DNA from 4 places in the Bacillus sp. 05T21 genome. Region 4 is predicted to be linked to each of the others. Evidence: riboswitches for the same ligand, from Rfam matches in the RefSeq annotation. Region 4 holds a riboswitch; each other region holds the start of a gene.
What was found. A riboswitch is a leader RNA that binds a small molecule or an ion and turns the genes downstream of it on or off. The one in region 4 is predicted to bind lysine.

Region 1: another riboswitch for lysine. It lies ahead of AC1DKZ_RS27190 (aspartate kinase); the one in region 4 lies ahead of AC1DKZ_RS22385 (amino acid permease).
Region 2: another riboswitch for lysine. It lies ahead of AC1DKZ_RS09510 (amino acid permease); the one in region 4 lies ahead of AC1DKZ_RS22385 (amino acid permease).
Region 3: another riboswitch for lysine. It lies ahead of lysA (diaminopimelate decarboxylase); the one in region 4 lies ahead of AC1DKZ_RS22385 (amino acid permease).

What each region holds. Positions count from the first base shown of each region.
Region 1 covers NZ_JBFTMD010000026.1:38,639-46,961, forward strand. The annotation lists gene asnA (aspartate--ammonia ligase) at 1-937, shown strand, start outside; partial or broken gene AC1DKZ_RS27180 (helix-turn-helix domain-containing protein) at 1,082-1,503, shown strand; gene AC1DKZ_RS27185 (VOC family protein) at 1,793-2,245, opposite strand; gene AC1DKZ_RS27190 (aspartate kinase) at 2,526-3,755, opposite strand; lysine riboswitch at 3,957-4,143, opposite strand; gene AC1DKZ_RS27195 (DoxX-like family protein) at 4,336-5,244, shown strand; gene AC1DKZ_RS27200 (DUF4166 domain-containing protein) at 5,249-5,860, shown strand; gene AC1DKZ_RS27205 (YndJ family protein) at 5,866-7,491, shown strand; gene AC1DKZ_RS27210 (NUDIX domain-containing protein) at 7,520-8,005, opposite strand; gene AC1DKZ_RS27215 (N-acetylmuramoyl-L-alanine amidase) at 8,179-8,323, shown strand, end outside.
Region 2 covers NZ_JBFTMD010000003.1:173,502-181,824, forward strand. The annotation lists gene lepB (signal peptidase I) at 55-576, shown strand; gene AC1DKZ_RS09480 (cephalosporin hydroxylase family protein) at 587-1,210, opposite strand; gene AC1DKZ_RS09485 (NUDIX hydrolase) at 1,396-1,920, shown strand; gene AC1DKZ_RS09490 (class I SAM-dependent methyltransferase) at 2,002-2,766, opposite strand; gene AC1DKZ_RS09495 (DUF2716 domain-containing protein) at 2,964-3,455, shown strand; gene AC1DKZ_RS09500 (DNA alkylation repair protein) at 3,520-4,290, opposite strand; gene AC1DKZ_RS09505 (iron-sulfur cluster biosynthesis family protein) at 4,324-4,629, opposite strand; gene AC1DKZ_RS09510 (amino acid permease) at 4,748-6,214, opposite strand; lysine riboswitch at 6,327-6,519, opposite strand; gene AC1DKZ_RS09515 (GNAT family N-acetyltransferase) at 6,904-7,353, shown strand; gene AC1DKZ_RS09520 (sulfite exporter TauE/SafE family protein) at 7,394-8,296, opposite strand.
Region 3 covers NZ_JBFTMD010000002.1:237,271-245,593, forward strand. The annotation lists gene AC1DKZ_RS06130 (nitrite/sulfite reductase) at 1-1,344, opposite strand, end outside; gene cysC (adenylyl-sulfate kinase) at 1,356-1,949, opposite strand; gene sat (sulfate adenylyltransferase) at 1,962-3,098, opposite strand; gene AC1DKZ_RS06145 (phosphoadenylyl-sulfate reductase) at 3,138-3,842, opposite strand; gene AC1DKZ_RS06150 (YezD family protein) at 3,930-4,073, opposite strand; SAM riboswitch class I at 4,145-4,253, opposite strand; gene lysA (diaminopimelate decarboxylase) at 4,371-5,687, opposite strand; lysine riboswitch at 5,868-6,049, opposite strand; gene AC1DKZ_RS06160 (DUF3888 domain-containing protein) at 6,139-6,534, opposite strand; gene AC1DKZ_RS06165 (LTA synthase family protein) at 6,788-8,323, shown strand, end outside.
Region 4 covers NZ_JBFTMD010000015.1:104,838-113,160, forward strand. The annotation lists gene AC1DKZ_RS22365 (ABC transporter substrate-binding protein) at 1-1,418, opposite strand, end outside; gene AC1DKZ_RS22370 (MDR family MFS transporter) at 1,668-2,930, shown strand; gene AC1DKZ_RS22375 (hypothetical protein) at 2,982-3,185, opposite strand; gene AC1DKZ_RS22380 (ABC transporter permease) at 3,344-4,543, opposite strand; gene AC1DKZ_RS22385 (amino acid permease) at 4,604-6,028, opposite strand; lysine riboswitch at 6,175-6,356, opposite strand; gene gapN (NADP-dependent glyceraldehyde-3-phosphate dehydrogenase) at 6,534-7,973, opposite strand.

The sequences.
Region 1 (8,323 bases), on a different contig from region 4:
GGAAGTTAAAACATTTTTCGAGGATCAATTAGCAAAGCGCCTTGAACTATTCCGCGTATCTGCACCATTATTCGTAACGAAGAAATCAGGATTAAACGATCACTTAAACGGTGTAGAACGTCCAATTGAATTTGATATGTTACATTCAGGAGAAGAATTAGAAATTGTACATTCACTAGCGAAGTGGAAAAGATTCGCATTACATGAATACGGATATGAAGCTGGTGAAGGTTTATATACAAACATGAACGCGATTCGTCGTGATGAAGAACTTGATGCAACGCATTCCATTTATGTTGACCAATGGGATTGGGAAAAAATCGTTCAAAAAGAATGGCGTACTATCGATTACTTACAAAAAACAGTACAAACAATTTATGGAATATTCAAAGAATTAGAAGATCACTTATTTGAAAAGTATCCGTTCCTTGGAAAGTATTTACCAGAAGAAATTGTTTTCATTACTTCTCAAGAACTGGAAGATAAATATCCAGAATTAACACCGAAAGATCGTGAACATGCAATTGCGAAAGAACACGGTGCAGTCTTTATTATTGGAATTGGTGATGCACTCCGTTCAGGTGAAAAGCACGATGGACGCGCGTCCGATTATGATGATTGGAAATTAAACGGTGACATTTTATTCTGGCACCCAGTACTACAAGCTTCGTTCGAATTATCATCAATGGGAATTCGTGTTGATAGTAAAGCACTTGATGAGCAATTAACGAAAACTGGTGAAGACTTCAAACGTGAGTATGATTTCCATAAAGGTATTTTAGAAGACGTACTACCATTAACAATTGGTGGTGGTATTGGACAATCAAGAATGTGTATGTACTTCTTACGTAAAGCACATATCGGTGAAGTTCAATCTTCTGTATGGCCTGATGATTTACGTGAAGCTTGCAAGAAAGAAAACATTCATTTGTTTTAATAGAAATATGAGGGAGAGTGGCTCGAAAATAGAGTTACTCTCCCTTTTTTATTGTGTAAACTGCTGGTTTACAGTGAGTGTTACTAATAGTTTCTTTCTTTTTCATCTCCTTTTATGTAATAATTTGTTAAAGGAGGGGACGTTATGAACTTAGGAGCACAGCTAAAAAAACTACGAGAGTCAAAGGGTTTTTCGCAGGAGGATGTTGCAAAGAAAATCGGGGTAAGTGGGAAAATGATAAAAGTTACCCTGACATTGATTATTTAATTTTATTGAGCGAAATGTACAATGTTACGCTCGATGAATTAATAAAAGGGAATCAAAACTTTAAAGAGAAAATACATATTGATGAAGAAGATGAGGATTTTGAGAAAGAGAATGAGTTTGGTTTTTATATTGGATTTGGTTTGCTAATTATGAGTGCTTTCATTGATTACGAAGGAATTCAAGAGATTTTATTAGGGGCTGCGCTATTCATGATGGTCTTTTATTCCGACGTGAAGAAAGTTATTTTGAATGAATTTCGCTCGTTATTTAAAGGGAAAGATATATATGATAAGAAGTGAGAAGAGTCCGTTATATTTCCTAGGAAAAGGTATTGCGAATAATTTAATTGTTTTATGGCGGTTTTTATATATAGGTAATATGTTAAAAAGCTGTTTGTATAGAGTCTTGAAATCTATGTGTAAAATGATAATAAAGTTATTTAATTTTAAAAGCTCAAACGAGTATAGCCCCGTTCTAAAGTTAGGACGGGGTTGAAAATCTAAGTTTTATTGAATAAGAATTTTCTTCAAATATTTTTACTTCAGCAATGCATATTTCAGTAAAGGCTTTTTATAAAACATCACTTACTTATTTGTTACCGATTTCTTCCGCCAAACCGATTAAAATTCCTTCGGTTCCACGAATGTAGCAGAGTCGATACGAGTTCTCATACTGAACTACTTCGCCAACGAGCTGAGCACCATGCTTAGTAAGTCTGGATACCATTTCGTCAATGTCTTCGACGGTGAACATGACGCGCAGATAACCGAGGGCGTTTACAGGAGCTGTCCGGTGATCTGCTATAGTAGGTGGGGTGAGAAATCGCGAAAGTTCAATTCGGCTGTGACCATCTGGCGTAACCATCATAGCAATCTCCACGCACTGAGAACCGAGTCCGGTTACGCGACCAGCCCATTCACCTTCGACAGTCGCTCGCCCTTCGAGGTTCAAGCCAATCTCCTCGAAGAAAGAGATTGCGTCATCAAGGGATTCTACAACGATGCTGACATTGTCCATTCTTAGTAATCTGTTGTTTGCCATAGTCTTTATCTCCTTATGTGTAAAAATTTATCCCGCTATTTGCGGGCAATAAGACTCCCACCTCAAAATTCGGCGAATGCGAGGAAGTTAGGTGGGAGATAACTGCCCGATTGTTGAATAGAATGACTTGCTTCTATTTTTTAACAATTTTATTGTTTTTTAAACGACTTTATTTTAAACTAAATAACCTTTTTCTCACTTTCCACTATGCAAACAGCTTTCTATTTATATAGGAAGGAAATAGATTTATATAATTTATTTTAATTTTTACAGGTGGAAATTAACTCATCTGCACTAAAGGCTCAATTTTCGCCATAAATGATTGATGAAGTGCTTCAACACCCGTTACTAAATGAAGACGGTCAATAACGACAGATACTTTAATTTCTGATGTACTTACCATTTTAATATGAATATCTTCTTCTTTTAAAGTAGTGAACATATTCGCAGCAACTCCTGGGTTAGATACCATACCAGATCCTACAATTGATACTTTTGCTAAATGATTTTCATGTTCTACAGATTCATAGTGAAGTGCTTCTTGATTTTGTTCCAATACTTCTAATGTTTCTCTTAAATCATTAGAATGGATCGAGAAGGAGAGGTGAACAGTTCCTTCATTTGTAATACTTTGAATAATAATATCTACATTAATATGTGCTGCTGCTAATGTAGAGAAAACTGTTGAAAGTGCACCTTGTTCTAACCCTTTAATTGTGACACGTGTAATATTATCCTCAAATGCAATACCTTTAACGATTGATTGTTGTTCCATGTTACATTCTCCCCTTACAATTGTTCCGTTTTCTTGTTCCATACTTGAGCGAACTTCTAAAATTACATTATGATTTTTAGCAAATTCAACAGCGCGTGGGTGTAATACGCCAGCACCGAGGTTGGCAAGCTCTAACATTTCGTCATAAGAAATTTCATCTAATTTATAAGCATCTTGTACAACTCGTGGATCAGTCGTATATACGCCGGTCACATCCGTATAAATATCACATTTTTTTGCTTTTAGTGCAGCAGCTAATGCGACAGCAGTCGTATCGGAGCCACCGCGGCCAAGTGTGGTAATTTCATTTTCTTCACTTATTCCTTGGAAACCAGCTACTATAACAATCGTGCCTTCAGTAAGGTAAGACTGAATACGAGTAGTGTTAATGTCAGTAATCCGTGCACTACTATGTACAGATTCTGTCGTAATACCAGCTTGCCATCCTGTTAATGAAATTGCGTTATAACCTTTTGTTTGTAGTGCTATTGTTAATAATGAAATAGTTACTTGTTCTCCTGTAGATAGGAGCATATCCATTTCACGTTTACTTGGATTTTCAGTAATAGCGTTAGCAAGTGCTACAAGTTTATCCGTACTTTTTCCCATTGCTGAAACGACAGAGACAATACTATGTCCTCGTTCATATTCTTCAATAATTAAATTTGCTACATGTTGAATGCGTTCGACGCTTCCGACAGAAGTACCGCCAAATTTTTGTACAATCGTTTCCATTACGAATTCCTTCTTTCGTCCATTTTTAAGAATAGGTTAGGACATATACAAATCCCAATATTCCTGTAGTTACCAGAGAGAAAAACAAAAAACACCATCTCAAATAAGTGAGGATGGTGCTGTTACAGGAAAAGGGAAACAGAAAACGGAGCTAATAAAAAAACCGCCAAAAAAGGAATATCATAAAAATGATATCTCTTTTTTGTAGATAGCTCTTCATACGTACACGTCTGTACATATGACAGTTCTGTTTCTATTCGAAAACAGCCCCAATTGATAAATGCAGAGAAATTTATCAATTTCGGCAACACTTCCTTTCCTCTAAAATCATAGACATCTCTGTGTCTCCTTTAGAATACTTATAAGCGTTGCAACCTCTATCTCACGTTTTAGGCGAGAGTGTATGATTTATGAAGTTGTTGGTAACATTTGTTTTATAATAATTTAAATTTTTCAGGGAATCAAGTGTTTTTTGTATTTTTTTGAAATTCTATCTTTTTATTAAATTAGTTTGTGAAAAATGTAGCAAAATAAATTCATTGCATGTACATTGAAAATATAGCGCATGGGAGGTGGAAGGATGGGGAAGAAAAAGCCTATTTATGTAGCAACAAAAATGAACACAACAATGGAGAAACTATGGGCATATACACAAGAGCCTGATATACATACAGAATGGGATGCTCGTTTTACTGAAATTTCGTATTTAGAAAAAAAAGAGGGAGAACCACAGAAGTTTTTATATAAAACAAAGATCGGATTTGGACTTGAAATAGCCGGAGAAGGGGAATCGATAGGTGAAATTAGAAAAGAAACTGGAGAACGCATTTCCTCTTTAAAATTTTGGACAGACAATCAATTATCACTTATACAAATAGGGCGTGGTTATTGGAAGTATACACCGAATGAAGAACATATTCATTTTGAAACGCAATATGATTATGATACGAGATTTGGTCGTATAGGAAATGTGATAGATTTATATGTTTTTCGTCCACTATTAGGTTGGGCGACAGCATGGAGTTTTGATGCTTTAAAATTATGGTTAGAAAAGGGACTTCATCCAAAGTTGCTAATTAGAAGAACGATGACGTATTGGCTAGTTTGCTTTTTATTTGCTTTCGTATGGTTATATCAAGGGATTGTACCGAAATTGATGTTTACTCATTCAGAAGAAGTAAAGATGCTTTCTGCACTAATCGGATCGAATGAAAGTAGTATTTTTATACTTAAAATAGTTGGATTTTTAGAAATAATATGGGGTGTTATGTGGCTATTGCCATTTCAAAAGCGAAAACTATTTATATTGCATATTATATTGTTGATAGTTTTAACATTAGCGGCAGGATCGACGAATATCGCTAGTTTTACGCAACCGTTTAATCCGATTACATTAAATTTTCTTCTAATAGGGTTATCGATTGTCGGTTATATAAATAGCACTAATTTGCCAAGCGCAAAAAATTGCAAGAGGACGAGAAAGGGATAAGTATATGGTTAATATTTATGAAAGATTATTAGGGGATTCTTATAAAAGGCTTCATCCAAAATTGCAGGAACGATATGCGATAACAAAGGAAAATAGCTTTATTGGGGAAGGGGAAATGGATGAAATTTATGGAGGATCTTTTTTCGTTAAATTAATATTAAAAATTACATCGAAGTTCCGTATGTTTTTCTCTGAGCGAGGGCAAAAAGTTCCGTTTGTGATACATAATACCGCTGAGCGAGATGGACAGGGGAAAGAATTTGTACGGTGGAATCGTACTTTTTATTTTCATAATAAGAAAAGATATTTTAACGCTGTTATGCAGTTGGATGAAGAGAATAATGAAATTGTAGATTATTTTGGTGAGCCGCATTTACTCGTTTCTACATTGAATTTTTATATTGATGAAAAAGGCGGGATGCATATTTCTTCAAAGAAACAATGGTTTTTTATGTTTGGAAGAAAAATACCGTTACCTAGATTTTTATACGGAGAGGCAAAAATTGTAGAAAGTTATGATGAAACACTACAATGTTTTCGAATTCATGTACAAGTACGAAATCCGTTAATTGGTTCGTTATTTTCATATAAGGGAACATTTGTGGAAAGGGAATAAACGAGATGAAAAATATAATATTTGGACTTGCTTGTTATATTATATTTCTAATATACGAGTGGTCGAATGTAAATCCTGTTGAAGCAATCATATTGTTATCTATTTTGTTATTTATACCGATGTCATTTTGCATTGTTGATAAGAAAACAAGAAATGGATCGTATTTATTATCTTATAAATTTGTATCGCTTTTATATCCAATTGCAGCAGTTAGTGCAATGCTAGCTTTCGTAACAAATCACTATTTCTTTGCGCTACTTTGGTTTGTATATACAGGAATCGTTGCATTATTTGGTGTAAGTAGATTGCTAGAAAGAAGATGGAAGCCTCTAGAAGAAGTAGCTATAGATAGTGCGTTTATTTATTTGTTTCTAGGTGGTTTTTGGTTCTTTGCTTCTGTAGCGAAACTTTCCATTATGCATTTTAGTTCTGACATTGTCTTACTTACAGCGGCACACTTTCATTATTCGGCATTTCTATTGCCGTTATCAGCGGGTTTACTTGGAAGAAAAAGAGAACAGGGAAGTAAGTTATATGATGCTATTATGTTTATCATCGTCATTTCTCCAATGACAGTTGCAATAGGAATTACGTATTCGAGGGTATTTGAATTTTTTGCAGTGTTCATATATTTATGTGCCATTTATGGATATGGAGTTTACGTGTGGAGAACGAAATTCAATACTATAAGTGCGAAGGTACTTTTAGTTCTTTCTTCTAGTACACTTATGGTAACAATAATGTTTTCACTCATATATTCATACGGAAATTTCAAACAAGTAATGACGATTACAATTGCACAAATGGTCTGGATTCACGGTGTTGTAAATGGAATTGGAGTAGCGTTACCAGCTTTTCTTGGTTGGATGATTGAAAAGAGTACTCCGAATTATAAATATTACGGGAAAACAATGAGCAAGTTAAGAGGAAATGCGACAGTTGGTGAAGCATTTTTACATAACAGAAATTTAATAGATAGCAAGGAATACAAAGGTTTAGTTGATAAAATGAATGATTTTCATAGTGAGGCATTTGACATGACGAAGATTCCTTTAAGTATTATTCGTTTTTATGAAAATACAAAAGAGTATGAGTTACAATCGCATATTAAATGGACTCGTTGGTTCCGCCCGGTTGCATTTTGTTATGAGAAAATGAGTAAGCGTGTAGGACAAATACATTTAGGAATGGGCGGCAAGTGGGAAACGATGCATGGCTCTATCATTGGGATAATAGATGAGAAGGATGGAAGAGAGAATGTAAGGGCTTGGCTAAGAAAAAATGAAGCAGGAGAGTCTGTTTTTGTAGCCCTCTATTCAAAGCATGCATACAAGAACGAGACATATATGAATATCGCATTGCCTTTACCATATTCGAATATGACTGGTATTTTGAAGTTGTACAATGATACGAACCAGTTAATGATTACAAGTAAGCTAAGAGAGCGTCGTAAGGGAGATGAAGGGATATACTTACATACCCGCTTCTTTACAATACGCTTACCATTAGCAGAGACTTTTATTATTAAAGAGAGAAAGGATCAAATATTAGAAGCTAATCATAGAATGTGGATATTTGGAGTTAATTTTTTAGAAATTGATTATGAGATTAAGAAAATAGAGGGAAAGTAAGAAAGGCTTGGAGAGATTCCAAGCTTTTTTACGTATGGGTAATTGTCATAGCAACTTGTTTATCCAAGTCTTGGTCCCAAACACGCTGAATTTCAAACGTACCTTTTTCAAAAAATAATGGGAATCTCTCTTTAAACCAATCTTGCATAGGAAGATTGAGTGCTGTATCAATTGGCACCCATAATAATTCGCCTTCAGGAGGATTCAAAAGGAGTTCACCTTCAAATGAATCTGTCCAATAGTTAAATACCATATATCGAACATTTTCTTTCGGATTTACGTATTCATCTAATCCCTTAAAAGTTAAATTTGAAACAAGTAATCCAGTTTCTTCTTTTACTTCTCGTTTAGCAGCTTGAACGATACTTTCTGGAAAATCTACTTTACCGCCAGGAGCGATGTAACCAGGGAAGCCTAGATGATTCGGCCGTTGTATTAGTAATACTTCGTTATTATGCTGAATCATACACATTGTATAAATGCAGTGTTCGACGCCTTTCCAATTCGTGCTCATACGAATCTCTCCTCTTATATAATAAGAATCTTATAGTTTAACTATAGTTATTTGTTCCAAAAAATACAATAATAAGACAAAATTATACAAAATGCAATTGACTATTACTAATTTTCAGAACTATAATTAGTCTGTTATATAAAAACATTGTACTTGAGAGGGGAATATATTCTATGAAAAATAGAATAATCGCAGCAGGAATAATCGCAGCTAGTATATTATCTTATTCATCTAGTAGTTTCGCACAAATGAAAACGTTTCCAGATGTACAAGCAGGGCACTGGGCAGAAGATTCTATTAACTACTTAGCAGAAAAAG
Region 2 (8,323 bases), on a different contig from region 4:
GGTGCAGTGATATATTTTTGAGTTAAAAAGTGTTTTGATAAGGTGGGAATGGATATGAAAGAGGAGAATAAGAGAGGTTGGGGAAAGTACATACTATTTATATTTGTCCTAGTAGTAACGTACCAGTCTTTCACTTTATGTAAAGTGGAAGGAAAATCAATGCAGCCAACTTTACATGAAGAAGACTACGTATTTGTAAATAAAGCTGCGGTACATTTTTCTAGCTTACAGCACGGAGAAATCGTCATTATTAAGGAAGAGGATGGATCGAAATATTATGTGAAACGCGTAATAGGACTTCCTGGTGACGTAATTAACATAACGAATGGAACTGTATACGTAAATGACAAAAAGCAAGATGAACCTTATATAAATAAAGATTTATATAACAATACACAAGTATTTTATAATTTTCAAAAGACAAAGATTCCGCCAAATAAGTTATTTGTAATGGGAGACAATCGTGAACAAAGTAAGGATAGTCGAAATGGTTTAGGATATATTGAAGAAGATAATATAATAGGAAAAGTGGAATTTGTGTACTATCCTTTTTCGAAAATGAAAATACTAGACTAGTTTAGTCTAGTTATTTTATTTTCTTCAAAAAACCATTCGGATTAAATGATATGAAAAATTTATGCTTTGTCTCATCTACTATGAAATTATTATTTTTTGTTAAAAATTCTTCCACAGCTTCCATCGGACCAGGGCCCCAATCAGGAAGAATAGGATTTCCGTTAATACATGTATCCTCGACAATCATGTAGCTACCAGTAGTTACAATTGATTTATATAATTGCAGTTCTTTTAATACATGTTCTTTACTATGATCGGAATCTAAAATAACTAAAATAACATCGTCAGGTTTTCGCATACTTAAAATAGTTTGGACAGCACTTACAGAAACAGAAGAAGCTGTTAAATACGTAATCCGATTATGTGATGGGCGATTTGGTTGCGGCGTTATATCAATAGTAAGAACGTGACCTTTTCCTATTAAATCTAGAATAGAAGCTAAATAAAGTGCGCTACCACCATGGAAAGTCCCGCATTCAATAATTAAATCCGGTTGTAAGTCGTAAATAATTTCTTGATATAAGAAAAGGTCAGAGGGAAGTTTGCAAATGGGGACACCGAGCCAGTTTGTACCGTTTGGCCATACATTGCTATCATAAAAGCATTTTAAAAATTCATTTCCTATGTTATCGATGTTGAATTCTCCTTTCTCAAAAGGATTCTTTCGTTGGACGTAAAGTGTTTACGTATGAAAGTTGTACTGTATATTATGTGAGGAGCAATGACAAGGAGAGTGTTTTTACGTGGAAATGATAAGAATTCCTCATGTAGAAAATGAATTGCTTACAGAAGAGGATGTAAAAGAAAGGAAATGACGATATGTATAAGTACACAATATGCTTCATTAGAAAAGGGGATAACATACTCCTTTTAAATAGAAACAAGAAGCCAACAATGGGAATGTGGAATGGCGTTGGAGGGAAAATTGAGGATAATGAAACTCCATATGAAGGAATAATTAGAGAAACGTTTGAGGAAACGGGTATAGAGCTTCCAAGTGTAACGTATAAAGGGAATGTTATCTTTCAAGATAAAGACGATCCTCAGGGTAGTGAGGGGATGTATGTATTCCTTGCTGAGCTACCAGTAGGAGTACATATTGACACACCATTAAGTACGGCTGAAGGAATATTAGAATGGAAGTCAATTGATTGGATATTAGATGGTGATAATAGAGGTGTAGTTAGCAATTTGCAAAGATATTTACCGACATTATTAAGTGAGGACAACAATTTAGAGCATATATTCACATATGATAATCGGAATATTATTGATTGCAAAACTACACTTTTGATAGAAGATAATACGAAAAAACGATATGAAAAATATCTCGTTTCTCAATAAGAGAAGAAACGTTAAAATACGAAGAGAAAGCCAAATTCTTTATGGGAATTTGGCTTTTTACAAGGGATGCTAATTCAAATTTTACTCTTCATAATTTGCTTTAATAATAAAGCGGTGTTGCTTCACATCGAAATATCCTTTTTGCAAGATGATCTCATGTATGCGATATAATTTCTCGTTATAGCTTTCTACTGTAAAATCAGGAATTTGCCACGGAATTGCTTTTAAGTAATAGACAACAGCACCGACATCATAAAATCGCTGAAGAGGGAATTCTTCTTTCGCTTTTAAAATAGTAAATCCATTTTGTTCTAATTCACTACATGCCGTTTTGAGTGACCAACTTGAAAATTCGCTATTCAGCGGTGTGCCAAACTGCTCATTAAGTTCCGCACAATCAAGATCACCGACTTGTTGTGTAAGAAATGTTCCATTAGTGGAAAGAATTCTTTTCACTTCAGAAGCAGCGTAGGATTCATGTTGATTCACAATTAAATCAAACTGACCATCTTGAAATGGTAAAGCAGTATCATCAGTCACTTCTACAACTGTAACCCCTAAAGGCTCTAATTTCTTTCGTGCAATTGGGACATTCGGAGCATAGCCCTCAGTAGCACAAATAGTTGGCGGGAACGGTTGTAACATAGATAAAAACTCTCCGCCGCCAGTACCCATATCTAGCATTGACTTTGCGTGCTGCATAAGTTGGAAAGCAGTGCTACCGTACGACCATGGTAGGGGTTCGCTATTCATACGGCCAGTTTCTGAAATGAAAGAGAAATCCCAGCCGCTAAAGTTTGTCTTTGCACTCTCTAATAGTGCTGAAAATAATGGATCACGTTTCATATTGTTGTCCTCCTATTTCGTTAATAAATGATATAGTAAGAAAAGAAAAAGGGAGGACCTCTTATTAAAGTGGAACGGTTTTATGTTTCGTGTTCGAATAGATTCATATGAATTAGCTCCTTGCGAGAATAGTTATTTATATATTCGGGATAATTGAGTAAAAATCCTTTGAAATTATAGGGGAAGGCAGTTGTTTAATGAAAAATTGGATGGAGTTTACAGACAAAGAGTACGACCAAATTTGGGACATGATAGATAGTAAGCTTAAGTTTTCACCAAGTGATTCTACATTCCCATCATTTAAGGTGCCAAGTCCTTTTGTAACATATGATATTTCTCATTACTTCGGAGAATCGGTAGATTTAAATTTATATGACGATTTGGAAGAAAAAGCATTACTAGTTTTTAAAGAGAATACAGTATCGGATGAATATATAATGGCACTTGATTGGCAACATGAATGTTACTGGGTAAATCCACATTTAAAGTTCGATAGAAATGAATTTGATGAGTGGACAATCCCGATTTTTCCAAATGGAGATTACTATTTCTTTATTCAGAAGGACTTTAAGTGGGGGTATTTAGGTCACCCTTGGGAGAAGAGTATAACGATATTTGGAAAAGGACTGATAGAGAGCTTTGAACAAAATAAGCCAAAAATGTTTCAAAATATTTCACGGCAGGGATAATGTTTTAAAGAGAAAAAATGCTTATACTTCATTTTTGAAGCATAAGCGTTTTTGTTTAAAATACTTAAAAACAAAAATCTTTTGGTAAAGTGCCATTTTTTATCATCGTTCTTAATCCATGTTTCATAATCCAAGGATTAACAGGATGATTTTTATCGAGTAATTGTTGCAACCATTGAAAAACGAGTTCGCTATCTTCTTTCGTAATATCATTAATGTGATTGGCTACAGATTTTTGAACATACTTAGAAGGGTCATTCATTAATGGCTCAAGAAGCTTTAAATTATTTCTGAAGTCACCTTTCAGAGCTCCTATTTTTTTTGCCCAAGGAAGTCTTGGTCTAGTACCTTCTGAAACTAATCTCCTAATGTGGCTGTTTTCATCACGTAACCATTGCTGCAATATGTCCAAGGTTCCTTCATGGTATTTTTCAAGATAAGGACGAATGGCATATTCAGCAGTATTTCTCTTTGTTATTTCATACATTGCGTGGAACGAGGATTCAAAATCGTTAAGCCCATATTTTTCAACGTATTTTGCAATAGGCATGTACATGTATCCGTTTGTAAATGTACCTACTTCTGTTGTATTTTCTGGTCCCAATGTTTTCAGTAATATATGTATTGCTTCATTAAAATCTTTTTGTAATGCATTGTGTAATTCATCTGCTATTACTTCTACACGTTGTTTTAACTCTAAATTTTCAACTTTACATGTTACAGAATCTACAAAGCTTTTTTTAGAGAAATTAGGATCATGTTTAGAAATAGAATCAGCCATTTTTTCTGCTAATTCTTCGTTAAATAAAAATTTTAATGGAACGTATTTACCCATTTTTTCACCTCAGTGGTCAAATAAAAACAATTTTTATTTTTTAACCGACAAGCCATAAACTAGAGTCTCACTAGGAGTCGTAATACTAAAACCAGTCGTCTTATAATCAAGTTTTAATGTACCACCAGTGTAGTCTTTCGTGAATGAGTCCATTTGTACAATAAGCATTTCATCTTCATATACAACATCATCCGCATTATATGTATCCCAAATTAAATCAACATCAACGAAAATGCTGCAAGAGTTTGTCATTGTTCCTCTAATGCGAATGATCTTTTTGTCTTCACGTTCTAGTCTATGTATAGCTGCTATTGCTTCATCAGTAATACGAATGTTCATGTAATCCCAACCTTTAAGTGTATTTACTTTATTATTGCAAAAACAGAAGGAATAGGGAAGTAAAGAGGATTGTAATAAAAAACGAGCAAACAAATTTGTTTGCTCGTTTTGCTATACTCTATTTCAGTTCACATTTATCAAGTGGAATGACTTTCGTTTTCTTAGTAAATTTATATCCTAACCATAGTACTAAGAAGAGTGGTAAACCGATGTAAGAAACAAGTACACCGTTCCAGTCGATAGATGCTCCCGTAAATGCTCCGTAGTTTTGACCTAAAATAACGATAACACAAAGTGTAAATGCAAAGATTGGACCGAACGGGAACCATTTTGCTCTGTATGGTAAATCTTTTAAATCTTTTCCTTGGGCAACATAAGCTTTTCGGAAACGGTAATGACTAATAGCAATCCCTACCCAAGCAATAAATCCTGACATCCCAGAAGCATTTAATAACCAAATGTATACAACACCGTCACCGAATAAAGAAGCGATGAAAGCGACGCTACCAACTACTGATGTTGCGATTAATGCGTTAACAGGGACACCACGGCTATCTAATTTGCCTAAGAATTTAGGTGCTTTTCCTTGGCGAGCTAAATCCCAAAGCATACGAGTTGATGCATACATTCCAGAGTTACCAGCAGAAAGTACTGCAGTTAAAATAACAGCGTTCATAACAGAAGCAGCGAAGGCAACGCCCGCTTTTTCAAATACTAGTGTAAATGGACTTACTGTAACATCACTTGCTGCAAGGCTTTCAGTCGTATAAGGAATTAATAAACCGATAACGAGAATTGCTAAAATGTAGAATAATAAAATGCGCCAAAAGATAGAACGAATTGCTTTCGGAATATTACGTTCTGGATCAGCAGTTTCACCAGCAGCTACTCCTAATAATTCAGTTCCTTGGAATGAGAAACCAGCAGCCATAAATACACCGATAATTGCCATGATGCCGCCATTAAATGGTGCATCTGCAACAGTGAAGTTTTTAAAGCCGACAGATTCGCCGCCCATAATTCCAAAAATCATCATAAAACCGACAATTAAAAAGATAATAATAGTAACTACTTTAATAAGTGCGAACCAATATTCAGATTCACCAAAACCTTTAACAGATAAATAGTTTAAGAGAAAAATAATAGCTAAACAAAGTCCACTCCAAATAAGAGAAGGGGTATCTGGGAACCAAAATTTCATAATTAATGTTACGGCCGCTAGTTCAGCTGCAATCGTAATCGCCCAGTTATACCAATAGTTCCATCCAAGTGCAAAGCCAAGTGATGGATCAACAAATTTTGTTGCATAAGTGCTAAAAGATCCAGTAACAGGCATGTAAGCTGCGAGTTCGGCTAAGCTTGTCATTAAAAAATAAACCATAATTCCAATTGCGGCATATGCGACTAATGCACCGCCAGGACCAGCTGAATGGATAACACCACCACTGGCAAGAAATAATCCGGTACCGATTGTACCACCGAGAGAAATCATCGTAAGGTGACGAGATTTTAATCCGCGTTTTAATTCACCTTGTCCTTGTGTAGTTTGCGTTTTAGAGGTAGATTGATTTGTTGCGCTATTCATGTTCAACACTCCTTTTCTTGTAGGTTAGGAAGGAGCGGGGGAGAAAAATACAAAAAACCGCCAAAGGAATTAGGCGGAACGTTTCACAAATAACCACCCCATCATACCCTTCCGTTAAGATAGCACACCACGTTTACACGGTAATTTTGTAAACGTGACAGTTCTGTTCCTTTCGGAGACAGCCCCAGCTCATATTTCCAGAGAAGAAATATAAACTTCGGCAACTTTTCCTTTCAAACGGAGTCAGTGACATTCGCTGTGTCTCGTCCATTTTACTTTTAAAAGTCGCAACCTCTACCTCATCGGATTGATGAGGATTTATATATTGCTAAGATATTTAATATATGGCAATTGTAATGACTTTCTGAATATATTGCAAGGAATTTTGTTAGGAAAAGTCAAAAAATATCGGTTATTGTATAGGAAACGCTTGCATAACTCCACCCGAACCTACTATTATGTAGCAATAAGCAAAGAAAAAATTGTTATACAAATGTTTCGCAAAAAATATTGAAAAATCCTTTAAAATTAAAAGAAAATTCAGAAAATATAATTCGACATAACTATTAAAAGGGGATTATTCCTTAAATTCGTTTCAAAGAATAAGTATAAATCTGATAAATAGAATGAATATTCTTTTTATTTCTGATAAAATTGAGGTATTGTTTAATTGAAAAGGGGATATCATTATGAAATTAGAAACGGAAAGATTATATATAGTACCGTGTACAGAAGAATGGATTCAAATTGCGGATAATCAAGGATACAATAGTGGTCCGCATATTGTAGGACATATAGAAAATATGAAACGAGATGCGGCTTCATTACCGTGGGGACCGTGGTATGTTATTCGGAAAGAGGATGATGTTGTTCTAGGTGATATAGGATTTAAAGGGAAACCGAATGAGCAACATACGGTAGAAATTGGTTACGGATTTATTGAGAAATATTGGAATAAAGGGTATGCAACAGAAGCAGTTAGTGAATTAATGAAATGGGCTTTTCAAACAGGGGAAGTGGAAACGATTATAGCGGAGACACTCCTTGATAATTATAGCTCTATTCGTGTCTTAGAGAAATTACATATGAAAAGAGTAAATAGTACTGAAACGATGGTCAATTGGAAAATAGAAAAATAAAAAATACCGCTCGAAGTAAATCGGGCGGTATTATTATTAATTATGGTAGCATTTGTTTTTGATCTTTCGGATAGCCGGCTGTCGATACGTTAGAACGATTGGAATGATTACGAACAGCAATAAAAATAGATATAATAACGACAAGACCAACTGCAACGTAAGAAAGTGAAATAATAGTTGGATCTACTTTAAATGTAGTAAGCAGTGTACGTATATTCGTAAAGATAATAAGTCCGCCAACGAGTACGCCAAGTAAATGAGAAGGAACGATGCGTACTAACCATGCGGCGATTGGTGCGGCAACAATACCACCAAGCATGAGGGCAAATACCCAAACCCAGCTTACTTGTTCCCAGCCAAGTGAAATGAAAAAGCCAATCGTTGCAGCGAGTGAAACAGGAAATTCACTCGTATCTACAGATCCAATAACTTTTCTAGCTTCATTTCCTCTTGCAAGAAGAACAGGTGTCGTAATCGGCCCCCAACCACCGCCGCCAGTTGAATCGACGAATCCAGCGAATAAGCCAAGTGGTACAAGTTGTTTAGCAGACATACGCTTATTTGAAGAAACAATTTGTTTTTGAATGATGAATCGTAATAAAATATAAACCCCTAAAGTAAATAAAAATATGGAAATGTACGGTTTAATTACATCACCAGGTAAATTGCTTAAAAAACATGCCCCAATAAATGCGCCAATTGCTCCTGGTAATGTAAGTCTGGAAACTGTATATTTATCAACGTTTCCAAATTTGATATGAGATGCACCAGAAGCGGCGGTTGTAACGACTTCAGCTAAATGAACTGATGCGGAAGCTACAGCTGGTGCGATACCAAACATTAATAATAGTGAGGTAGACGTTACCCCGTACGCCATACCAAGTGCGCCATCAATCAATTGAGCGAAAAATCCAATAATAGCAAAGACAATTAATTTCTGCATAAATAATCCCCCTGTAATAATAAATGA
Region 3 (8,323 bases), on a different contig from region 4:
AATATCAGCAATTTGACGTTGACCACATGAGTTCGGGCATCCTACCATATGAATTCGAACTGGAACATCGAGTGCAATTTGTGTATCTAAGTACTCTGCGATTTTGCGTAATCTTTCTTTCGTTTCTACTAGCGCAAGATTACAATACTCAATGCCAGTACATGAAACCGCATGACCGATAAACGATTTCGGATTTGCTGAAATTGCTTCAAACAACGGTTCACTTAATAATCCTGCAACATTTTCTGGCGGAACATTCGGAATAATGAAGTTTTGTGAGTTACAAGTTCGAATTTGCCCGTTTCCATATTTCTTTGCAATTCTTGCAATCTCAAACATTTCCTCTGCGTGTAAACGCCCTACTGGTACATTAAAGCCGACATACTTTAATCCTGCTTGTTTTTGATCTTGAACGCCATAAAAGTATCCTGCATTCCATCCTTTGAGAGCACTTTCCCCTTTACTTTGCAATGGGCCTGTGTATTCTACTAGTTTCTCTTTAAATTTCTCAGCGCCCCAGTCAGCGACAAGAAATTTCAAACGTGCTAAGTGGCGTTTTTCACGATATCCAAAATCACGGAATATAGTAGCAATCGCAATCGACACTGCCTTCACTTCTTCTGGTAAAACGAATACATCTAATTCTTCCGCTAAGTATGGACGAGCTGATAATCCTCCGCCTATTTTTATATGAAACCCAACCTTTTCTTCACCATTTATTTCTTTCGTAGCAGGTGTAAACGCCACACAGTTAATCTCTGCATTTGCTGAATTATAAATGTTAGAACTAATAGACATTTTGAATTTACGTGGTAGATTAGAAAACTCTTCATTATGTTGGAAGTAATCGTATATTTCTTTAACAATCGATGTTGTATCAAATAGTTCATTCGCATCAATTCCAGCAAGTGGATTTCCTGTAATATTACGCGTAATATCACCGCATGCCCCTGCTGAAGATAAACCAACTCTAGCTAACCTCTTAAAAATATCCGGAATTTGCCCAATTTCTAACCAATGAAACTGAATCGCCTGTCTTGTCGTAATATCTAACACATCACGCCCATAATCTTCAGCAATGGAAGCCAGCACCTCTGCCTGCGCATTTGTAATAATTCCAGAAGGAATGTTGACACGCATCATAAAATAGCCCGCTTCTTTCGGTCTTTGCAAATACAATCCCGCCCATTTAAAAGCGTCCCACTCTTCTTTCGGAATAGATTCAAATCCATTCTCCGCATAGTAAGGAATATCATTAAAGATTTCTAATCCGTCTTTCTCTAATTTCTTTTTCTCTGTTTGATTTAATTTTTCATTATTAGCCCACACTTTTTCATAACTCATCTTTTATCCCCCTATATGAAACTACGCTCTTGTAAGTACTTCACAATTTGCTCTGCACATTCTTCAATAGAATACTTGTGCGTTTCTACAATTAATTCTGCTTGTTTTGGTTCCTCATACGGTGAATCGATACCTGTAAACTCTTTAATATCACCTTTTCTCGCCTTTTTATAAAGTCCTTTCGGATCACGTTTCTCACACTCTTCAATTGGACATTTTACAAACACTTCTATAAACTCATCTGCAGCTAATAGTTCCCTAACTTGTTTTCGGTCTACTCGAAATGGTGAAATAAACGCTGTAAGGACAACAGTTCCTTGATCTACAAATAACTTCGCCACTTCACCAATACGTCTTATATTTTCCATGCGATCACTTTCAGAAAAACCTAAATCTTTATTTAAACCTTGGCGAATATTATCCCCATCTAGCACATAATTTCCGATATTCTTTTCAAACAGTTTGCGAGCAACCGCATTCGCTACTGTAGATTTACCCGAAGCTGATAAACCAGTAAACCAAACTACAAAACTGTGATGCCCATTCTTCACTCTTCTCTCATCTTTTGAAACAGAAGCTGTATGCCAAGTAATATTCGTATCCATCTCATTCTCTCCCTATTCTGTTACTACTTCTTTTTTCAAACCTTTAATTAGCACTTCCACTACTTCTTTACGACTAAATGTACTTGGCGGAATCTCACCATTCCTTAACATTTCTCGTACTTTCGTACCCGATAAGATGACACGGTCTTCTTTTCCATGCGGACATGTTTTCGTTGAAGCCATTGCTTCACATTTCGTGCAGTAAAAACTATGTTCAAAAAATAACGGCGTAATCCCTAACTCTTCTACTGTAAAATTCGTAAAGATTTCCTGCGCTTCATATGTTCCGTAATAGTCCCCTACCCCAGCATGATCACGCCCTACAATAAAGTGGGTACAACCAAAGTTCTTTCTTACTAGTGCATGAAATATCGCTTCCCTTGGTCCTGCGTAACGCATTGCTGCAGGAAATACACCTAAAAAGACACGATCTTTCGGATAATAGTTTTGAAGTAATACTTCATAGCTTTCCATCCTTACATCAGCAGGAATATCATCTGACTTCGTTTCCCCAACGAGCGGATTTAAAAAGAGACCATCTACAATTTCAAGGGCAGATTTTTGAATATACTCATGGGCACGATGTACTGGGTTTCTCGTTTGAAATCCAACTACTGTTTTCCAAGCGCGTTTTTTAAATTCTTCTCTCGTTTCAATTGGATCTAAATGATAAGAAGGAAACGGATTATTTCCAAAGCGTTTTGTAAGAATAATAGCTCCTCCAACGTAAACGTTTGGTCGTTCATATAATTTTTTCACCCCTGGATGTGCTTCATCCGTCGTTTTATATACAAGTAACGCTTCTTTTTCTTTATCTGGTACAAAAATATCTTCTATTTGAATAACACCATATACATTTCCGGCGTTGACAAGTTTTACTTCCTCTCCAACCTGCAGTTTCTCGGCTACTTCTTCTGTTACCGGTAGTGTAATCGGTATACTCCATACGCTACCATTTGCTAAACGAAGCGTTTCTACTACTGAATCATAATCTCTCTCCCCTAAAAATCCTGTAAGAGGGCTATATCCTCCTGTCGCCAAAAGTTCTAAATCACTAAGTGCAATTTTGTCTATCTCGATTTCCTTTACAATGTTCGATATTTCATATGTTTCATCAATGCGGTTTACTAATTCATTTGTTGTACTCATCTTCTTATATCCCTTCTTAGCTTTATTTCAAAATCTATCTCATTGAAAGTGAAGGCCACATTCCGTCTTCATTTTCCCAGCCCATCTTCCATCTCTTGAGTTGCCACCATCACCTACAGGTAATGTACATTTCTCACACCCAATACTCGGATAGCCAACATCATGCAATGGGTTATACGGCAAACTATGTTTATATACATATCGCCAAACTTCTTTCCAAGTCCAATGAATGAGCGGACAAACTTTAATAGATTGAAAACGACGATCTTGATTTATAAACTGTGTATGCTTACGCGTTTCTGATTGTTCCCTTCTTAAGCCTGATATCCACGCTTTTTCCGCTGCTAATGATTTTTCTAACGGTAAAATTTTTCTAATACTACAGCAAAGATTCGGATTACTTTCCCATAACTTCTCTCCATGAAGCTTCGCTTGTTCATCGAGTGTAAGTTCTGGCTGTTTTTCTATAATATTTAATGAAGGAAATCTCTCGCGTACCTTCTTAATTAATTCGTACGTTTCTTGAAAATGAACATTTGTATCCAAAAATACAACTTTAGCAGATGGATTTACTTGGTTTATAAGATGCAATAAAGCCATTCCCTCCACCCCAAAGCTACATGCATATACAATTTCATCTTTATATTCGTTATAAGCCCAACTTAATACTGATAGCGCGCCTTTCGTTTCATCTTCTTTAGAAAATGAAACACTATTTTCTTTCCACGTTTCGTACGTCAACATGTTTTTTCCCCCTGTAAAAGCAAAAAGACGGCTTTAACCTATTAAAAATAGATTAAAACCGCCTCTAGTTTTTCTAGTCAGCGCTTTTTACTTTAAACGAACCTTTTCACTTTTTTCTAATTGAATCACTTTTCCATCTTGCACAACAATTGTAATGGAACCATATTTCATATCAGCAAGCATCGCTTGAATTTTCTCAGATACTTCATCAAAATGCTCCCGTACGCTCACGCAAACAGCCCCCCTTTTTATTCAAAAAAAAATCTTTCCCATTTCGAAAAGACTGTTCGGTAATATATTTTACCTTATCTTTCAAAATGGATTCCATTTTGCTGGATTTAGCACCTTGCTTTCTATAAGCAGGTTGCCGAGCTTCGTAGGGCCAGTTCCCTCAGCTTCTCTTGATAAGCTTTGTATTTGTATTTTATCACAATTCTGATTTTTTTCAATCCTAGTTTTCCGATATATTTAATTATTTTTCTTTTTTTAAAAGGAGTTGCCTTTACTAGACAACTCCTTCTTTCTCATTCACACCAGCTCTTTAATACGTATGCGATCGTTCCCAATGATATTTTCATATGTTTCACGTTCTACGACAATTTGTGACGTCCCGCCTTTTGCAAAGACGACAGCTGGTCTACGAATACGATTATAATTATTCGCCATCGAGTACCCATATGCCCCCGTACAAGAAATTGCTAGTAAATCAGAAGAAGCAACTTGCGGTAAGTTAATATCCCAAATCAGCATATCTCCACTTTCACAGCATTTCCCAGCAATCGAAACGAGTTCCTCATTCTCATCATTCCCTCGATTCGCCAACATCGCCTCATAACGGGCTCCGTATAGAGCTGGTCTTAAATTATCTGTCATTCCACCATCGACTGAAACATATTTCCGAATGCCAGGAATCTCTTTCACCGCTCCGACTGTATAAAGTGTTGTTCCCGCATCACCTACGATACTACGACCTGGTTCAATCCATACTTCTGGAAGCGGATATTCACATAATGTAAATTGTTCTCTTATCGTACTTGTTACAGCGTGCACATACGTTTCAAGTGTTAACGGTGTATCTGAATCCGTATAACGTATACCGAAACCTCCGCCCACATTTAATACTTTCATCACATAATGTGTTCGCTCTCTCACTTCTTCTAAAAATTGGCGGAGTACTTCAATTGCTCGAACAAATCCAGCCGTTTCAAATATTTGTGATCCGATGTGCGAGTGAATTCCTAGCACATTATAATTTGATTTTTGCAAGGCAAGCTCAATTGCTTGCATCGCTTGACCATTTGAAACACCAAATCCAAATTTCGAATCCTCTTGACCTGTTGTTATATATTCGTGTGTATGTGCCTCTACTCCAGGCGTTACACGGATTAATATGTTCACAAATTTCCCATGTTGCATTGCTAAATCGTGCAAGATTTCTAATTCTAAGAAATTATCTACTACAAAACAACCGATATTCGCCTGAAGAGCCATAATCATTTCTTCTTCTGTTTTATTATTTCCGTGAAAATGAATACGCGATGCCGGAAAACCAGCTTGGAGCGCAGTATATAATTCTCCTCCAGAAACAACATCTAAAGACATATTCTCTTCACGAGCTACTCGGCACATCTCCATGCACAAGAACGCCTTGCTTGCATATGCTACTTGATAAGAGAAACCACTTTCTTTAAAAGCACGATGAAACGCGCGGCACTTTCCTCGAATAGACTCTTCATCGTATACATAAAGTGGTGTTCCGTATTGTTTTGCTAGCTGCGTCGTATCGCACCCACCAATTTCTAAGTGTCCTTGCCCATTGATTCGGCTTGTGCCGTGTAAATACATTTAAATTCCTCCCTTATTTCCTCTAAAACTCATAACCCCAATCTTCTATTCATTGCAGCACGCTTTTAGATAGACAAAAAACGCGCGGAACAATGTTCACACGCGTTTCTTATTAGGAAAAATATATATTGAAAAAATAAACGAGTTGTTATCTTCTCAAAATAAGAAACCGCATCAACATCTCCAAATAGCTCTTCATAAAATAAATCTTATGACAGTACTACATTTATTCAATGCAGTCCCAATATATGAATAAGATGGTTATTCTTATATTTCGGCAATAGTCCCTTTCAACCTATGATCACAGATTCCACTAAATCTCCCATAGCTTACTCTTTCCTATCGCGGCCTCTACCTTTGAGAGTAGATGAGGTAAGTCTATTTAATTTTCAAACATCTAATTGTTGCTATTAACAATACCAAAGGACCATTTTATTTGTCAAACAATTTTTTATATTGTTTTTTTACAGTTTAATTTTGTATCATTTGGTAAGCGCTTTACTGAAACCTTTGTCACTTCCCATTCGCCCTCTTCGTTATTAAATGTAATCGTTACCTTCTCAAATGGTGGAACAATTTTCCCACCAACCTGTTCATACTTCGTTACTTCAATACTCGCTTGAAATAAATATGTACCACTATACACTTTTTTTAAACTAATAATTTTAGGACATTGATAAGGCTTCAAGCTCCCATATTGTTTTTCAATTGCCTTATTTATTTTTGGAAATAAAACAGAATAAAGGGCATCTTCCATAAGGGGTGCATCATATTGTGCTACCGACACACTCGGTGAAGCAAAAAGTATAACACTACTGCATACTATAAAATATAATAATTTTCGCATTATAACCTCCGTTTTATTACTCGATTCTTTTTGCGCACGATAATTATCATACATAGAAACTCCGTTTTATTGTCTCCCACTGCCCTTTTTCTACTCAATTATTATAAAAAAGCCCACAACTCTCTTTTATTTTCGTATAATGATACTCATAGTATAATAAACATAATAACAAAGGACTGTTCGTATATATAAAATGAGGCGCTAATCAAACCGGCTCACAAGAACCGTCATGCTTTTAGGAGAGGAGTATATTATGCTACAAAATCTGTTTCCAAAACTGCGATTTGCACTAGTTGCAGTCGTTTTATTATGGATAAAAACATATATTGTGTACAAGCTAGCATTTGATATTAGAATTGATAACTTCTTTGAAGAGTTTATGCTTTTTATTAACCCACTAGCTTCGTTACTTTTATTTTTTGGTTTCGCTTTACTTGCATCTAAGTACCGAAACCGAATTATTATTGTAATTAGTTTTATACTGTCATTTATTTTATTTGGAAATGCAATGTTTTACGGGTTCTATAACGATTTTGTTACTTTCCCTGTTTTATTCCAAACAAATAATATGGCTGACTTAGGGACGAGTATAAAAGAACTCTTTACGTATAAAACATTACTTTTATTTGCAGACGCAATTATTTTAATGTTTATTTCGCGTAAATTCCCATCATTTGGTGATAAAACACCCCTTTCTCGCTCTGAGAAGCGAACTTTCTTTAGCGGTGTAACAGTATTATTAGCACTACAAATTGTTGTTTCAGTTATATATAAACCACAAATGTTCTCACGCTCGTTTGATCGTCAAACTGTCGTGAAAAATCTAGGTTTATACACATATCATCTATTTGATATTACACTTCAATCTAAATCTTCGGCTGAACGTGTATTTGCAAGTGGCGATGGATTCTCTGAAATTAAAAACTATACAGACTCAAAAGATAAGCAAGTTGATAAAAACTTATTTGGAGCTGCAAAAGGTAAAAATGTAATTTTAATTTCAATGGAATCTACACAAAGTTTTGTTATTAATAAAAAAATAAATGGAAAAGAGATTACTCCATTTTTAAATGAGTTTATAAAAGATAGTTTTTACTTCGATAACTTCTATCATCAAACGGGACAAGGTAAAACTTCTGATGCTGAATTTATCGTTGAAAATTCCCTTTATCCGTTAGACCGTGGTTCTGTATTCTTTACTCATGCAACAAATGAATACACTGCCACACCAGAACAATTAAAGAAATACGGATATTCTTCTGCTGTCTTCCATTCAAACGATAAAACGTTTTGGAATCGTGACGTAATGTATCCTGCGCTTGGATATGATCGTTACTTTAATTTAAATGATTACGTAGGAACGGAACAAATGTCTGTCGGTTGGGGATTAAAAGATAAAGAGTTCTTTGAGCAATCTATTCCAAAGTTAAAATCTTTACCACAACCGTTCTATACGAAATTTATTACTTTAACAAATCATTTTCCATTTCTTCTAAATCCAGAAGATCAATATGTTGATGAATTTAATTCCGAAAGTGGTGTTTTAAATCGCTACTTCCCAACCGTTCGTTACACGGATGAAGCTCTTAAATTATTTATTAAACAATTGAAAGACGAAGGACTATATGATAATTCCGTTATTGTCATTTATGGTGATCATTACGGCATTTCTGAAAACCATAATGCAGCTATGGCTCAGTTCCTTGGGAAAGACGCTATTACACCGTTTGATTCTATGCAATTACAACGCGTCCCTCTCATTATTCATGTGCCTGGCCAAGAAGGAAAG
Region 4 (8,323 bases):
CCCATGAAAATAATATCCGCATGTTTATCAATAGAACGATCCATATAATCTGAAACGAGAAATGGGTGAAGTTCTACGTGTACTCCTAATTGTTCGCAGCGTTCTTTTAGGAAATGTGCATCATTTGCACTATCTTTAAATGCGAAGAAATAAATATGTATCGTTTCGCCATTATAGGTGCTCTTTTTTAAATAATCTTTCGCTTTTTCTAAAGAGTAGGACCTGTTAGGAACTTGGCGGCTTCTTTCAGGAAAAAAGCTTGATGCAGCAATGGTTCGTCGCCCCTCTATATTACGAAGTATCGTTTTAACGTCATATATTTCTCTCCAAGCTTTACGAAAATAAATGTCGTGGTGGGGACCAGGTTTTGTAAAGTTGAAGCTAGCATAAATACAACCTATTTCTTCTATTTGTATATCATGCCTTTCATTTTCCTCTTCATTTGGTAGTTCATAATCAGCATCTATTTGCAAATGATCAGGAATACCCCAAAATTCAATACGGTCTAATAACGCACGCTCTTTAAAATAATGGGTGAACGCTTCGAGTACGATATTGTCTTCAGAGTAATGAGTAAGTTTAAAAGGTCCAGTACCTATGTAGTGATGATTTTGAATAACTGCATCATGCGGTAAAATTGCGAGTTGCATGGAACTCACATAACGTAAGAAAAAAACGTTAGGTTTTGCTAAATGAAATCGTATTTGCAGTGGTGATGGTGTTTCAATTTGAACAATTTCTTCTGTTAACCATTCGAAAGGGGAGTGGATTTGTTTTAATCTTTCAAATGAAAATTGTACATCTTTAGAAGTTAAAACTGTTTCGTTATGAAAATGTATATCCTTTCGTAAATAAAAGGTCCACGTAAGCCCGTCTGCACTTAATTCCCACGTATGTGCAATGTGTGGTTCCATTTTTTCAGTAACATCATTATAAACGACTAACGTATCAAAAATTTGACTCGTAAGATGGCTCTCCGTAGTTACAGCCACAAAAGCCGGATCTAATGGGAATATCTTTCTTGATATAGGAATCTTCAATATGTCGTACATATCATTTGAAGGTTTGTATCCAAAATGATGATGTAGTTTATTTTCTATCTTTTTTTGAAGTGCAAGGGGTAGAGGTTCTTTTAAAAGAAGAAAAACATCCTTTAATTTTTCTTGCGCTAACAGTTCATCTGTATAGGATTCAATTGCTTCTAGGAAACTATGTGCAAATAAGATTTCTGTTTTATTCCCGCGGCCTCGTCCTGGAGTCCAGTGAATTAATTGCTCCTCGTTCATTTTCTTTAATAAAATCTTTACGTTTTTCGTACTGCAATATAAAACATCCGCTAATTCTTGTAAGCTATTTCGTATATGTTGTTGATCTTGTGCATGTAGCCTTAGTCTAATGTAATAGTCCATAATTTTCATATGTACACTTCCTTCTATAATAAAGTGAAACTTTAATCAGTGGGGCATCCCCCACTGATTATTAGCCTTCACCAATCGGGCTTTTACGGGCAGTTGATCCCCGCCTAACTTCTTTGCTTTCGCTGAATTTTGAGGTGGGGGTCTTACTGCCCGTTAATGTTTGATAAAAGGGGAAACTCTTTAGAATATTCTAACCTTTTTCTTCCTCTTTTTCAAAGTAAAATGAATAAGCATAAGGAGGGGGAAACAATGGGATTTTGGAGTATGCACCGAAATATAAAAATTAGAATTATAACTTCGTTTTTAACACGCACTGTATCCACAATGATTTTTCCATTTATGGCAATTTACTTTTCAATAAAATTAGGTAGTGCGATTGCTGGTGCTTTATTACTGATCAATGTGCTAGCAGCATTAATTATCGGTTTATATGGTGGGTATGTTGGAGATCGGCTCGGTCGTAAAAAAGTAATGATTATCGGCCAAAGTATACAAGTCGTTTCCATTGCTTGTATGGGAATTGCAAACTCAGATTATGTAGATTCACCGTGGCTAACATTTGTGTTTATGTTAGTGAATAGTTTAGGATCTGGACTTATGAATCCAGCGACGGAAGCGATGTTGATAGATGTGAGTACACCTGAAAATCGAAAAGTGATGTACAGTATTAACTACTGGGCTATTAACTTATCAATTGCGATTGGAGCAATATTTGGCGGATTACTATTTGAGAACTATAGATTGCAATTGTTTATAGGATTAACAGTTATTGCAGTTATTACTTTATATGTGATGGCTGTATATATGGAAGAAGTGTATGTGGCACGAAAAACGGTGGAGAAGAAAAATGTATTAAAAGATATGGCAGATAGTTATAAAGTCGTGATGAAAGATAGAGCGTTTTTAATTTTTTGTGCAGCAAGTATATGTACACTATCGTTAGAGTTTCAAATTAATAATTATTTAGGGATACGTTTACAGAAGGAATTTGAAACGGTGCACTTTTTCTTCGGGAATGGTTTTACATTCGATTTAACAGGTATTCGAATGCTCAGCTGGATATCGGCAGAGAATACAATTTTAGTTGTGTTATGTACAGCGCTTCTTATTAAAATGCTGAAAAGCTTCAACGATTTGAAAATTTTATATGTTGGTTTATTCATTTACACGATTGGATTTACAATACTCGGAACGAGCAATAGTTTATGGATCTTATTAATCGCAGGGCTTTTCCAAACTGTAGGAGAGATGATGTATGTGCCGGTTCGTCAATCTATAATGGCGGATATGGTGCCAAATGAGGCAAGAGGTTCATATATGGCGATTAACGGAATGGTCTTTCAAGTGGCAAAAATGAATGGGGCATTAGGTGTTATGCTAGGTTCATTTATTGCATCTTGGGGCATGAGCGCTCTATATTTCATCGTTGGTATGAGCAGTATTTTATTATTTATGAAGGCGATAGGGAAAGAGAAGTATCAGAATGAAGGAAATGTTTCTCAGATTGGATGAAACTATATAAAAGCGAACCAGTTATACTGGGACCCGCTTTTTATATAATTTTTAAAACGGATCAACTTCAGCTAAATCAGGATTGGCGTTAGGGTTTGTTAATAAGGTTTTCAGCTCACCTACTTCTGAGAGAGCGACGAGGATATAACCACTAATAAGGACGATGAGTCCGATGACTCGTAATGTTTGCAATTTAATGTCACGGCTATTTTCTTCTGAGTTGTTCTGGGGCGTTGCAGGCGGATTGTTGTTCATAATAGAGCTCCTATCTTTTTTATTTATATGTGCGAAATCATTATTAACGTATGGATAGGAATTGTATAGTCATTTTCACTATATGAGAAATGCCTATGAAAAGTGATTATAAATTTTAGGACGAGAAAAGAGGCTGTTATGTACAGCCTCTTTTCTCGTTAAAATGAAGAAATTCGTTTCTTCGTTTTTGGTACAATAATAAACTTTATCCAAAGTACGCCGATTAGAATAATAATCAAAGCATGTAGTAATTGTCCTGTAGCAATGAGTATAACACTTGAAAATGCAATGAGTTGAATACTTAGCAATATGAAAATTAAGCTGAGAAATTGACTCATTCGTTCTTCAGTATCAATTGGATATAATGCTACAATAATATTTCCCGAAAAATATTTCCACAGAGAACGAAGCTGCATAGAAATCATATATAGGATGATATAAACGATAGCACCTTTTACGTATATATTCGGAACAAAATATAGGATGAAAGCACCGATTACCCCCAAGCGAATATATATACCGAAATAATCATTACCACGTAAAAATGCAAGTGTATGTAAATAGAAGAAAGTAGCTTGTTTTTTATGTAGTAAAGGTTCAATCCAATTTGTAAGCCATTTTCTTTTATTTACTTGCTTATTCAGTTGCGGAACATCGGTGAAAATGCTAGCAAATTGATAGAAACGAACGTCCATTTTTTCTTCTTGTTCGATTATGTAATCCCACGGTATTCGTTTTGTAGGTTGTTTCTTCGTGTATAGAAGCAGGAAAGCAAGAAGTAAGAGTAGTCCGCCTAATACGATCATATTTGCAGTATAAAACAGCATGTAAATGATCAGGGCGTTACAAGCAATGCGAATGATAAACCATATGCTTTTTTCATAACTATCACGCCACATCCAATGTATGTATATGTTCCAGCCCTTTAGAATCATTAAAATTATAAAGATTGTACATAAAAAAGGTACGGTTAATTGTAATGATTGCATGGCAAGCGGTACGATAACAAGGAACATAAATATAAGCGGGAAAAGCTGAATGATGTAATTATATAGAAGAGATTTTTTAAAATAAGATGTTAATTTCTCTTCTAGTGCTAGTAAATAGACAGCATCGGGCTTTTGAATAAATGTACGTATTGGGCATCTCGTTATAATCGCTGTTAAGACGATTGTAATAAGCAATAGAGATATTCCTTTAGAAGGATCCGTTTTAAGAAACTTAGCGTAATAATATGCACCTACACATGAGACGAAGATGAAGCTATATAGTAAACCGTTAATCATACGTGCAAAGTATGTGATGGCATTTTGAATATGTTGTTGAAAGCGAGAGCTCCATAGTGATTCGATTGACATGTTTTTCACCTCTTTTTTCTATTATATATGTTTTGTAAAGTAAAAAACGAGCAAATTGCGTTACGCAACTTGCTCGTTTTTCTTTTCTTTATTTTTTTTCTGATCACGATTCATTAATGGATAGAAGGCAAAGCCAATCCCGAATAAACCAATTCCGAGAAGAAATGTTTTTATATCGGATGCTCCTGTTTTAATAACCCATAGTGCATAGCAAATTGCAATAACTGCGACCACACCATCTATAATTCTTGCCCGTAACTCATTTTTATAAGTTTCACCAGTTGCGACCAGTTTTAACTGGAAGATTGGTGAAACGAGATATGGAATGAGGTAGGCTAAAGTTGATACTGTAATAACGAATGTATAAGCTTCCGCAATGGTTCCAGATAGTGTTGAGAATAAGAACACTTGCGACATAATGTTTGTTAATCGTAATGAGTAAATTGGACTTCCTTTTTTATTTGTTTTTGTAAAGAAGGAAGGGAAGAAACCTTCTTTGGCTGCTTGATAAGGTACTTCAGAGCTTAATAAAATCCAGCCTAATATTGAACCGAATAGGGAAGTAAGAGCAAGTAATGCCATAAGTTTCCCGCCACCATGACCCATTGCAGCGTTTAATGCATCTGCTAATGGACGTTCAGAAGCTTGTAATTTATCAACGTGAAGTACACCCATTGTTAAAATTGTAATTCCTAAGTAAATTGCAACTGTGATAAGTAATCCTGCAACAGTTGCGCGTTTTACCGTTTTTGGAGAGGTAGCTCGGTTTGATAAAAGAACGGCTGATTCAATCCCGATAAATGCCCAAAGCGTTGTAAGAGCCGCTAAATTTACTTGTGAAAGGAGGCCATGTGATACGCCTTCTTTATCGATCATTGGTGTGTACCATTGTCCAAATTTTGAAGCTTCGAACGCAAATAACGTAACAATGATGAATAGAAGGAATCCAGTTACTTTCGTTGTCGTTGCTAGGAAGTTGAGCTTCCCAGCTCCGCTTACACCGTTTGTTAAAATTAAATGTGTGCCCCATAGTAAGACGGAACAAATAGTAAATGTAATGAGCTTTCCAACTTCTATATCGAACGAGCCGATTGAAAATAATAGTCGCGTATCTTTCATAATCGGGAAGAAGAGTGATAAATATCCCGCGAAAGATGTAATGATGGCAACGTTACTTGCCCAGTTTGCAACCCAATATCCCCACACCATGCTGAAACCAGCCATTTTCTTTCTTTTTGGTGTTGAGAATAAAGCATATGCATGACTTTGTGGTCCTGTCGTTAAATCAGGACGACGAATTGCTAAATTACCGAAAACAAGAGCTAGCATTAAAACACCAAATCCTGTTGTTAACCAAGCTAAAGTGACACCGAGTGGGCTTGCTGTTTGTGCCAACGTACTTGGCACCATGAAAATACCAGCGCCAACCATGTTACCGACAACGAAAGCTGTTAGTACCCAAAAGCCCCATTTTTTTTGTTGCATAGAAAATACCTCCAAAGTTAGTATAACCAAGTCAAGCGAGGAGATATGTATGTCTTCCTGATAAGGAAGAGAAGGTCCAAACAAAACAAAAAAAGCACGTAATTTGCCGCTACATGCTTTCTATCTTATAAGAAACCCACGACATACCTCTCGATAGCTCTCCACAAACGAAACGTTTGTGACAGTTCTGCACTTATTAAATGCAGACCCAGCAAGCGTGCATGGTGGACACGACTTACTTCGGCAATCATTCCTTTCTCATTTCTTCATCAATGCCACTACATCTCCTGAAATGATACTTTTAATGATTGCAACCTCTACCTCACCGAGATACGAATGAGGATTTATGTATTAAATTAACATGTTTAAGAGTAACAAATGTATTTTTATACGTCAATGGATATAGTAATAATCAGATTATAGAGAAGAATTTGTTATTAGGTCCTGGAGGATTTTAACTAAAAAACAGCTGACCTAAATATTAGATCAGCTGCTACATATAAGATTATACTAAGTTTAATACAGTTACTTTTTGACGAGTCATAGACTCAAGGCTCTTACGAATACCTTGTGCGCCCATACCTGAACCTTTTACACCGATGAATGGGAAGTGGTCAGGGCCGCGCTCTGTGCGTCCGTTAATTTGAACAGAACCAGTGTCGATTTTGTTAGCAATTGCAAATGCTTTGTTAATGTCTTTTGTGAAGACACTTGCTTGCAGACCGAACTCTGATTTGTTAGCAATTTCAATCGCTTGTTCGTCAGAAGAAACACGGATGATTGGAAGGATTGGGCCAAATGGCTCTTCCCAAGCAACTTTCATTTCTTCTGTTACGTTGTCGATTAATGTTGGGTAAATTAGGTTGCGCTCACGTTTGTTACCGATAACGATTGTTGCACCTTTTTCAGCAGCATCGTCAATTAAACCTTGAACGAAGTCAGCAGATTTGTCGTCGATTAATGGAACGATTGTGCTGTTTTGTTCTGGAGATCCAACTGATAGTTCAGCTACTTGCTCTTTTAATAAGCCAGCTAGTTCGTCTGCTACATTTTCATGTACAAGTACACGCTTAATAGCTGTACAACGTTGACCTGAGTAAGAGAATGCACCGCTTACGATATGCTTTGCAGCTTCTTGTAAGTCTGCATCTTCACAAACGATACCAGGATCTTTACCACCAAGTTCTAATACAAGTGGAATCATCGCAGCTTTTTTCGCTAAATGTTTACCTGTATTTGTACCACCTGTGAACGATACCATATTTACGCCAGGATGTTCTACTAAGTAGTCACCAATTACAGAACCGCGTCCTGTAGCTACATTTACAAGACCTTTTGGAAGGCCAGCTTTATGAAGTGCTTCAACCATTTTAACACCGCTAATTGCACCTTGAGTTGCTGGTTTGAAGATAACAGCGTTACCCATAATAAGTGCTGGTGCAAGTTTTGCAGCAGATAAGTTTACTGGGTAGTTAAATGGTGCAATTGCTAATACAACACCAAGTGGTGCGCGCTGAATAATCGCAAGTTTAGATTTAGATCCACCAGGGAAGCTATCACCCATCATGCTTTCACCGTGCATGTGAAGTGCTTCGTCAACTGTGTAACGAATTAAGTCAGCTGTACGAACGACTTCTTTTTGCGCATCTTTATAGCCTTTACCGACTTCTTTCATAATGATATCGGCAATTTCATCTTGCATATTTACGAGCTCATCAGCCCATTTATATAAATATTTTGCGCGATCTTGTAGAGAAGCTTCAGCCCATGATTTTTGAGCTTCTTTTGCAGATGCAATTGCTTCATCTACTTCTCCTTGAGTAATTGCTTGTACTTGCCCAATTACTTCGTGTAAGTATGGAGATGGAATGTCGATTGTTTGACCTGAAGAGCTTTCTCTCCATTCTCCGTTTAAATAAAATTTGTACGTATTGCTAGTTGTCATGATTAGTCCTCCTAAAATAGCAACTTGTAAGAGTGAGTATAAGGTGATTGTAGGTGGTTTGATAATATTTTTCAAATGAAATGTTTGTGAAAACGATTTCTTACTATTTTTTTATTTTGTATGCCCTTTCTTACAGAAGATTCTCTTATTTCAAGCTGAATTATAAGCAGAATGCATCACTTTTATTTTTTGTGATAAAAAATTATTTTATTCTAAAGCGAAAAAAATAATTGACAGAATACTCAATAAAGTTGTAAGATTATAAATGGAAAATAAATGAAGGGGGTGTGCGTAATGATTGTAATCGTAAATGTAATGGGCTTAGCTCTGTTAAATGGCGGAAAACATTC